Regions from separate parts of the Roseburia sp. AF22-2LB genome, predicted to be linked through region 1. Evidence: a T-box and tRNA genes for the amino acid it is inferred to sense, from the RefSeq annotation. Region 1 holds a T-box; the other holds one or more tRNA genes.
What was found. The T-box of region 1 lies ahead of DWX96_RS02880 (proline--tRNA ligase). A T-box ahead of a tRNA ligase gene usually reads a tRNA of that ligase, here a tRNA-Pro.
Positions count from the first base shown of each region.

Region 2: it encodes a tRNA-Pro, which carries the amino acid that the T-box ahead of DWX96_RS02880 (proline--tRNA ligase) is inferred to sense. The anticodon was not compared.

Region 1 is NZ_QTWM01000002.1:51,985-57,097, forward strand. Features, by position in the region: gene DWX96_RS02875 (chloride channel protein) at 1-260, shown strand, start outside; gene DWX96_RS02880 (proline--tRNA ligase) at 432-2,135, opposite strand; T-box leader at 2,208-2,435, opposite strand; gene DWX96_RS02885 (DUF4340 domain-containing protein) at 2,474-3,112, opposite strand; gene DWX96_RS02890 (Gldg family protein) at 3,112-5,113, opposite strand, start outside.
Region 2 is NZ_QTWM01000003.1:9,983-15,095, reverse strand. Features, by position in the region: gene DWX96_RS05465 (Hsp20/alpha crystallin family protein) at 1-330, shown strand, start outside; gene DWX96_RS14740 (hypothetical protein) at 381-506, shown strand; gene DWX96_RS05460 (Hsp20/alpha crystallin family protein) at 538-978, shown strand; gene DWX96_RS05455 (methylglyoxal synthase) at 1,083-1,556, opposite strand; tRNA gene DWX96_RS05450 (tRNA-Pro) at 1,774-1,847, opposite strand; gene DWX96_RS05445 (GGDEF domain-containing protein) at 2,016-4,337, shown strand; gene DWX96_RS14240 (hypothetical protein) at 4,417-4,554, opposite strand; gene DWX96_RS05440 (glycoside hydrolase family 13 protein) at 4,628-5,113, opposite strand, start outside.

The DNA.
Region 1 (5,113 bases):
GTCTCTTTGGAACGTTGACCGGTTTCTCCCCAACCTTATGTGCCGCCATCGGTATGGCCGCCATTTTCTGTGGTGTCACCAACAGCCCGATTACTTCTTTGCTGATCAGCTTTGAAATGTTCGGCTTTGCTGCAATGCCGTTCCTGCTTCTTGCGATTGCATTCAGTTATATGCTCTCCGGCTATTACGGACTGTACCGCAGCCAGAAGATTATGTATTCAAAATTTAAGACAAGCTATATTAATAAACAGACGCACTAACTACGAGAAACACGCTTTGCGAGTTTCTCGAGTTATCGCGGTGCTTGCCAAATCTGCATGCAGGCATGCGATTTTTCTCGCTATTCGCACAAAAAGAACTTCTGCTGATTGTTTTCCAACCGGCAGGAGTTCTTCTCATATCATTCACAATATGCTATTTTTAATCTCTTCTTATAAGTACTTCTGAATCTCTTCAAATACGTTTTCTACCGGAACCTGTTCCTTTAAAGTCTTATCACGGGATGTCACTTCAATGATTCCCTGCTTCATATTTCTTGGGCTTACGATAACACGAAGCGGAATTCCAAGAAGGTCTGCATCGGCAAACATAACGCCGGCACTTACGGTACGGTCATCATAGATAACTTCAATACCAGCATTCTGCATTTTCTCATATAAATCATCAGCAAAAGCCTTTACTTCTTCATTGTCCGGTCTTACTGCACAAAGGTGGACCTGCCATGGAGCAATTTCCTTTGGCCAGATTGGACCATACTCATCATGATGTGCTTCACATACAGCAGCAGCAAGTCTTCCGACACCGATTCCATAGCAGCCCATGATTGGAGTCTGTCTCTCACCATCTTTATCTACATAAGTCATCTTCATGGACTTGGTATATTTGGTTCCAAGCTGGAAGATATTTCCCACTTCAATACCTTTAGAAATACGGACGGTCTTCTTACCACATTTCGGGCAGATTCCGCCTTCGTATACCTTAGCAAAATCATGATATTCTGCGTCTTTTACATCACGCTCCATATCAAGTCCTTTGAAGTGGTATTCCTCTTCATTTGCTCCGCAGGATAAGTTATTTCTTCCTTCCAGAGACTTATCATATAAAACCACATGAGGTGCATTGATATGTAAGCCAACTGGTCCGATATAGCCTGCATTTAATCCGCATTCTTCTGTAATAACAGCAGCATGAATCTGATCACCAAGATAATTAACAAGCTTGGTCTCATTGATTTCCAGATCGCCACGGATAAATACAACCACATAGCTGTCATCTGAATTTTTCTGATAAACAACTGCTTTACAGGAGTTGTTTGTCTTATCGCCAAAGAATTCACAGATATCTTCAATAGTATGGATATTTGGTGTATGAACCTTTTCCAGTTCTGCTGATTCTGCGGCTCTTGGAATATCAGAAATATTTTCTGCAGCTTCCATATTTGCTTTGTATCCACAATCATCACAAAGTACAATGGAATCTTCTCCAATCGGAGTAAGAAGCATGAACTCATGGGAAAGGCTTCCGCCCATCATACCGGAATCAGATGCAACGGATACCACTTCCGGAATACCGGCTCTTTCAAAAATACGCTCATATGCCTTGTGTACTCTCTGATAATACTGCTCCAAATCTTCCTGGCTGGTATGGAAGGAATATGCATCCTTCATGGTAAACTCTCTTACACGGATTAATCCGGCACGAGGTCTTGCTTCATCACGGAATTTGGTCTGAATCTGATAAATCATAAAAGGATATTTGGTATAGCTCTGTGCATACTCACGAACCAACTGTACGGCTGCTTCTTCGTGGGTCATGCCAAGTACCATCCTGGCACCGTTTCTGTCTGTAAAACGAAGCAGCTCGTCTCCGATGCTTTCATATCTTCCGGATTCTTCCCAGATAGATGCAGGCATAACAACCGGGAACTGTACTTCCTGTCCGTCTACCTTGTCCATCTCTTCACGAAGAATCTGCTCAATCTTACGTGTAATTCTCTTTAATGGTAGGAATGAAGAATAGATACCATTTGCCACATATTTGATGTATCCACCTTTTACCATAAGTGCATGACTGTCAATCACACAATCTGCCGGTCTCTCTTTAAACCGGTCACCAACTAATTTTTCCAGTTTCATTTTCTTATCTCCTTTTTCTATTCTTGCAACTCATCTGCTTAAAGCAATATAAAAGCCCTAAGCTATGATTTAGCTTAGGGCGAATGTTTCATCCGTGGTACCACCTAAATTCAGGACTGCTCCTGCACTCCGGCACATCTTCTTATGCCTTCTCTCTGTAACGGGAGAACCCGACATACCTTCACTTCTGCTTGGATATGCAGCTCCAAGACTGGTTCATCATCTTCCGTCAAAAACTCTCACCTGCCGTTTTCTCTCTGAAGGCTTCCAATGATTACTATTTCTCTTCCACACTTTCTCATATATTTTACCAACGGATATTTTACTTGTCAATCCTTTTATTCCGCAATTTCGGTTGTGCTTTCCGTATCCCCGTCTTGTAGAGTATCAGCTTCTTCTGTCTCTTCCGGCTGTTCAGTCGCCGATTCCTCAGTACTCTCCGTTACTGTAAGATCCGCGATTCCTTTCTGATAAGTGGTATATACTGCACTTCCTGCCAGATAAATACTATTAGACTGATCCGTCTTTACATAATACTGGCTCAGCATGTCATTTTTATTTCCGATCAGAAGTGTTGTTGTTCCATCCCCTGTCGTCAGGGTAATGGTATTTGACGGCGTTTCAAGCCCATACTCTGATAAGTCCTCATAATCCTTGATTTCCTGCTCTGCCGTAAGCTGTGCTGCGGTGGTAACCAATGTTTCCACGGCATCCTGGTCTAATGCAATGCTTTTATCTGCCTCATAATACCATGTATCATCTTCTTTTACAAAAGACAGTGTCTCATTATTATATTGATAAGAAAATGCATTTACATCTTCTGTGTTAACATCTGTCACCATAACTTTGGATGCTTCTTCCTCTTCCTGTTTTTTCTGTTCCTGGCTCTTATTCCACTTCGTCAGGCCAACCCATGCAACAATACAGATAAGAAGCAGGATGCATAAAGCAATCAACTGTTTTTTCTGTTTCTTCATTACTTCTTTCTCCTTCTCATCCAGATTACGATACCGATTGCAAGAAGCAATAACGGAATTACTGCAATGCCGATTACAGCTGATGCAATGACAACCGAAGCCGGTACGGTCAGAGTACTGCTGTCATATTCTTTGACCGGAATCACAACTGCTGAACCGCTGTCTTCCGGAATATAGCTTGCAATGGATTTTGAAAATACGGATAAATTATTTCCGGATACCATACTGTCTGCATCATCCGTAAACATACTCATGGAAGAATATACAAGAATATCTGCGATTGTATCATCCATGGTTTTTTCCGCCTTTAATCCTACCGTAAACGGTCCTGTAATATCATCCTCCGTCTGCTCTAAGGAGCTTGTAGCATCTGTCTTACTGTACGCTGCATCCGAAGTGGTAAGTAAAGGTGTATAGGTTACATTTTCGGTATCGGTATTATAGGTAAGACCTACTGCATACGGTGTAAATACATAGCCATCCACACCGGAAGTCAGTGCACTGCTTTCTACATTTGGTAAAAGATAATATGGTGCCTGATAATAAGAACCGGTATTGCTCTCCATCACCATTCCATCTACTGCAGTAATGCCAAACTCATTTAAAACCGAATAAAAATTACTCATATCAGCATCTGTATAAGATAGCGTTACAAAAAGTTTTCCACCTTTATTGATATAATCAATTACTTTTGACGCATCATCGGATGAAAAATCAGAGGTCGGTCCATTGATAATAAGTGCCTGTGCATCTTCCGGAATGCTGTCTGCCTGCATCAGGTTGAGGCTGTTTAAAGTGACATTTGCTTTCTCAACAGCATCTTTAAAATTACCGTTCAATGCTGTCTCACCATGTCCCTGCAGTTCGTACATAACCGGCATTTCATCCGATGTGACATAGGAAATGGCACTGGTAAGCTGTCCCTCTCCATCATAACCTGTAGTCTGGCTGCTATAAGTACTGTAATCTATACTGGTCTCATAAATATTGCTGTAATTAATTACTTTGGAACGTTTACTGCTTTCTACAATCAGACTCTTTCTGGTGATAGATGTATCATCCGTATAATCCCGGTAAAAATTCGGATAAACGGAGGGGTCTTTATATTCTACCGAAATATGGGAAGATTCGCCTTCATAACGCTTTAATGTCGTTGCAAGAGTATCATCCATATTTCCTTCCGCTTCCAGAACATAAATTGTGACATCCTCATCCAGATTATGAAGAATCTCTTTTGTATCATCAGAAATGGAATACATCTTCTGTGCTGTCAAATCAATAGACGTAATGGAAGATGGCAATGCATTTACTACAAGGTTTACTGCGACTGTAACCACGATTCCGATCACAACCATGGCAGAACTGAATACGCCAAGCTTTAATTTCTTACTGCTCATACTCCAGCGACGCTTCTGTATGGACTGTACCGTCAGGAACAAAAACAGGATAATCATGGAAATATAATATACAATGCCGGATACATCAAGAATTCCCTGCATCAGCATATCCATGTGTTTTGTCAAATCATAACAGCCTAAAATCTTTGTAATCATATTTCCATTCTGTGAAATCAGATTGGTAATTCCGGTCATCAGATATCCCACAAAGAGAAATACAAAGGTTAATACTGCAGAAATTACAATACTTTCTGTCAGTGAAGATACAAAGGTTCCAATGGCAATACAAGTCATACCATATAACCAGAAGCCCAGTACTCCCACATAGCTCTTTACAAAAGCAACACTTCCATATGCTGACATAATTAACGGTGCCAGACACATAACCGCTGCACTAATGGTAAATACAGTTCCGGTGGCGAGATATTTTGCCAGAACCACTTTTTCTACTGATACCGGCGAAGTTAAAATCAGCTGGTCTGTCTTATTCTTCCGCTCCTCTGCCAGGGTACGCATCGTAAGAATCGGCACAGTAACCAGAAACAGAAACGTTACTGCTGATAAAGTACTGCTGATGTCTGTCGAACCATAATACATATTGTAT
Region 2 (5,113 bases), on a different contig from region 1:
GATATCAAGGAACAAGATAATGGTTATGAACTGGTAATCGATTTACCTGGATTTAAGAAAGACGAAGTAAGTGCTTCCTTAGAGAACGGTTACCTGACCATCAGCGCTGCCAAAGGCCTGGATGAAAAAAATGAGGATAAGAAATCCGGCAGATATATCCGTAAGGAACGTTATTCCGGAGCCTGCAGCCGAAGCTTTTATGTGGGTGATGGCATTACCGAAGAGGATATCAAAGGCGAATTTAAACATGGTATTTTAAAACTCTTCGTTCCGAAGAAAGAAGCAAAACCTGCTGTGGAAGACCACAAGTACATCGCCATTGAAGGATAACAGAACTTTATATAGTATCTGATTCAGATTAAGAAAGGAAGCATGTTATTATGTCAGACAAAAATCCAAAACATCCATTAAAAAAGAAGAAAGTAAAAGCTAAAATTAATGTAGCCGACCATGAGGCTGTTGAGGAAGCCAGAGAAGCTCACAGAAGCAAGAAACATTATTACTAATTACAATAGACTATTTCAGGAGGAATGACTTATGTTAGTACCAAGTATTTTTTCAAACAACTTTGTAGATGATATATTCGATGATGTATTTCCATTCGGAGCTTACAATGCTCCTGCTGCAGACAACCGCGCTGCCATGAACACTGACGTTAAGGAATTTGACGACAGATATGAACTGGAATTTGAACTTCCAGGTTTTAAGAAAGAAGATATCCAGGCTGAGCTGAAAGACGGATACCTCATCGTCAATGCCAAACACCAGGACAACAAGGACGAAAAAGACAAAGATGGCAAATATATCCGTAAAGAACGTTACTATGGCTCTTACCAGCGTAGTTTCTATGTCGGAGATGGCGTTACTCAGGATGACATCAAAGGCGGTTTTGAAAATGGTATCCTGACTCTGACCGTTCCGAAGAAAGAAGTAAAACCTGCTGTGGAAGAAAAGAAATATATTTCCATTGAGGGATAATACCAGGATAATTAAAAGGAAAAAGGGGCGGTGTGAGTATTCACACCGCCTCTCCTTTTTATGTGAGAAACACGCTTTGCGTGTTTCTCGTAGTTTAGCTGACATTACTTTATCGTCGATGCCCGCTGTCTGATATTCTTATTAAAATTAATCACATTGTGATTATATTCTTCATCCATCAACTCGGAATGAATCATAAAATCTGCAGTTGCCTTATTATTTGCAATCGGGATGTCATATACCTGTGCAATACGAAGCAGCGCTTTTACATCCGGGTCATGAGGTGCTGCAGTAAGCGGATCTGAAAAGAAAATCACGAAGTCTACTTTTCCCTCTACTATCTTAGCACCAATCTGCTGGTCTCCGCCCAGCGGACCGCTGTTATAGCCTTTTACCGGCAGTCCCGTCTGGTCTGTAATCATTTTTGCCGTTGTTCCGGTTCCACAAAGGAAATGCTTCTTTAAAATTTCTGCATTGTCTTTGCACCACTGGATCAGTTCTGCTTTCTTTCCATCATGGGCAATCAATGCAATATTTTTCTGTTTTCCGATTGTCAAAGTAAGAAAATCCGGTTCCATACTCATATTGTGTCTTCTCCTTTATTGTATTATTTTCCAACCATTTCATTTATCAAGTGAAAATCAACTCCTGATAAACAATTGCAGCTCGCCAATCACGCTTATATGTTGACTTGCTTACGCTCATTATAACATGACAGGATGATTCCAGACAATGTTTGGGTAGAAATCTTCATATAAAAAACGAGCACACCTAACAGTGTACTCGTTTTTTTCGTCGATGCGACAGGATTTGAACCTGCGACCTCTGCGTCCCGAACGCAGCGCTCTACCAAGCTGAGCCACGCATCGTTATTCAGTTCTTTCACACGCTCAACTATATTAGCATATATCACATTTTTTGTCCAGTAATATTTTTATTTTCTTTTCTACTTAATCGTTTTATGTTATACTTAAGTCAATCATAAGAACGGCTTTTACAATGCCGAAGCAACTTTTTTTACCAGAGAAAGGCACATTATGGAGAACAACCAGAGACCAACAATTGCAATTATGTTAGGTGACACCCAGTCCAGCTACTCAGAAGACTTACTTCGAGGCTTCTATACCTGTGCCAGAGAAGAAGATATCAATATTATTTTTCTGATGGGACCTCAGATGCCACAATATTGTAAAGATATTTTATCCTGCAGTTTTGACGGGGACTATAATTATCAGTTTGATACGATTTATGATTATGTGCATTTTACCAAACCAGATGCACTCATTATTACCTATGGTTCTCTTTCTATTTTTAAAAGCAACCAGGTAAAGGCAGACTTTCTTTCCCATTATAAAGATATTCCATTTCTGATGTTAGAGGACACACCGGACGATTCTGACATTCCATACCTGATTGCTGACAACTACAACGGCATGCGGCAATGTATCGAACATCTTGTGAATGTCCATGGCTATCGTAAGATTGCTTTTGTAGCAGGACCAGCTAACAACAAAGACTCCAATGAACGGCTGAAAGCCTACCGCGATGTTATGGCGGAACATCAGCTTCCGGTCACGAATGATATGGTCGTCTATGGCAACTACTCAGAGCTTGTCACCGAGCAGGTGGAATATATTCTAGACCACAACCCGGAATTAGAGGCAATTGCTTTTGCAAATGATAATATGGCAAAGGCAGGATACCGCGTCTGTGCTGCAAGAGACCTTTTGGTGGGACATGACATTGCCATTACCGGTTTTGACGACATTGACCACGCAAAAACCATGGAGCCACCACTGACCAGTGTTTCCCACAGCAGCTTCCAGTTCAGCTACCAGGCATTACAGAATGCGCTTATGCTCTGTCAGGGAAAGAAGCCACAATCCTGCCGGATGTCAGCCATTTTTCACCAGAGAAGCTCCTGCGGCTGCCAGCTGCACACCCGCTTTACCACACTGCGTCATATCAGCATGGAGCAGCTGCACGATTTTATACACCAGCAGGTCGATGCTATGGCTGAGGAATTATTCTCTTCCATTTCATACGAAAAAGATCGTAATTACTATACCGAAGTTCTACATGCATATTTTGAAAATATATATGAAGAAATCTTTATCCGGAAGGGAACTGACTTCTCCAACGAGCCTCTGATTCGTTATCTGAGAAAGCTTACTGCATATCCCCATATTTCCGGAGAAATGCTCCTAGAGCAACTTACTTCATTACTCCGTACACTGATTAACTTCTCGGAGGAAGAACTGCTGCAGACACAGCTTTCCGGCATTTTATCCTTTACCCAGCAATACGTTCATTCTGCGGATGTCTTCCAGCTAGAAAAAGAAATCATGGATTCTAACCGGAAAGCCTGGTTTGTACCTTCCTTTACAAGAGATTTGATTAACTCCGGTGCCAATTTCAAAGAAACGATTACACATATCATGGAGCGGCTGCATCTGATGAATGTCAAAAGTTCCTTCTTTTTCTTCTTTGACAAACCGGTCATTCATCAGGAAAATGAGCTTGCAGAGTATCCGGACGAAATCTATCTGGCAGCATATTACCATGATGAAAAATCAGTCTACCATGAACCGGGCAAACGTCCAAAAGTAACGACTGCCAATGGATTTTCCAGTTTTCTTCCAAAGGAACACAGCCACTGCTATACATCATTTATCCTCTTTTCCGGAGATGAACAGTTCGGTCTGCTGCTTTGCGAAGTGGAACAGAAAGATATTTCCTTTATGCAGATTTGCAGCCTCCAGATTGGTGCACTCCTGCATTTTATCCAGTTAAATGCCAGCGAACGCCAGATTCAGAAAGAATTGCAGGATTCCATGAAAGTCATTCAGGAGCAGAACAGCATCTTAAGTTATATCTCTGAATATGACGATTTAAGCCAGCTTTTGAACCGCCGTGGATTTATGGAACGGGCATCCCATGCAATTGAATCCAATTCCGGCAAAAAAGCTTATCTTCTTTTTGGTGACTTGGATCACTTAAAGGAAATCAACGACTGCTTCTCCCATCTTGCCGGGGATTTTGCGTTACGCACAGTATCCGAACGGCTGCGTAAATGCCTGCCAAAGGATGCCATTACTGCAAGACTGGGCGGTGACGAATTTGTTTCCTTTATTTTAACCGATATACCGGATTTCAAGGAGCAGCTTTTAAAGAATCTGAAAGCAGAGAGCGATGCTTTTAATGCCGTATGCGATAAACCTTTTTATGTAGAAATCTCTGTCGGCATCTACGACTTCTACTGTAATCCGCAGATGGACTTAACAGACATTCTCAAGCACTCTGATGCAATCCTCTACGAGGAGAAAGCAAAACGTCGCAGCAGCATCAAGAAAGTCTGATTTCGTATCATCCTTCCGAAGGAAAGAATATATATGACATATATAAATGCCGGATGGTAAACCACCCGGCATTCTTTCATTATTCGTCCATTCCCCATTTGTCTTTCATGTACTCTTTTCCGAATCCAGAGCCAATATTTTCATTGATTCTGCGTCCGAAACAGGCATAAAATCCAATAACGGCTGCAAATATAATAATTCCAATTAAAATAACCATAGCAAACACCCTCCCTGCGTCACTTTGTTTTTCAAAGTATAACACAAGTATTTTGTAATGTCACTTGTCTTTTTCAGAATGCCACGAGTCTTCCTTCATAAGAAGACAGTTCTATATTTTTTTCCTGCAGCTCCTGTATTTCTGCCGAAGTAAGTTCCACTTTGTCAGGGCCTGTATTCAGCACTACCAGCACCCGGTCTTCTTCATAGCAGCGGGAAAATGCATAAACACCGGTAACATCATTACAATAGATGGTGCGATAATTTCCCCTGCGTAATGCCAGATGCTCTCTCCGAAGTGCTATCCACTCCTTGAATTTTCCGATTAAATTATCCTGATACGGCAATAAAGACTGTGGTTCAGTTTCATCTGATTGTCCGGATGCTCTCTGCCAGTCCATGGCTGCCCTGTATTCTGATTCTTCCGTACCATCAATATATACCTCATCCCCATAAAATACTGACGGCACGCCTACCCCCATAAAGAGATAGAAAAATGCCAGCTCCATTCTCTTTCTATTTCCATTGCAATAGCTTAAAAATCTCGGGATATCATGGGA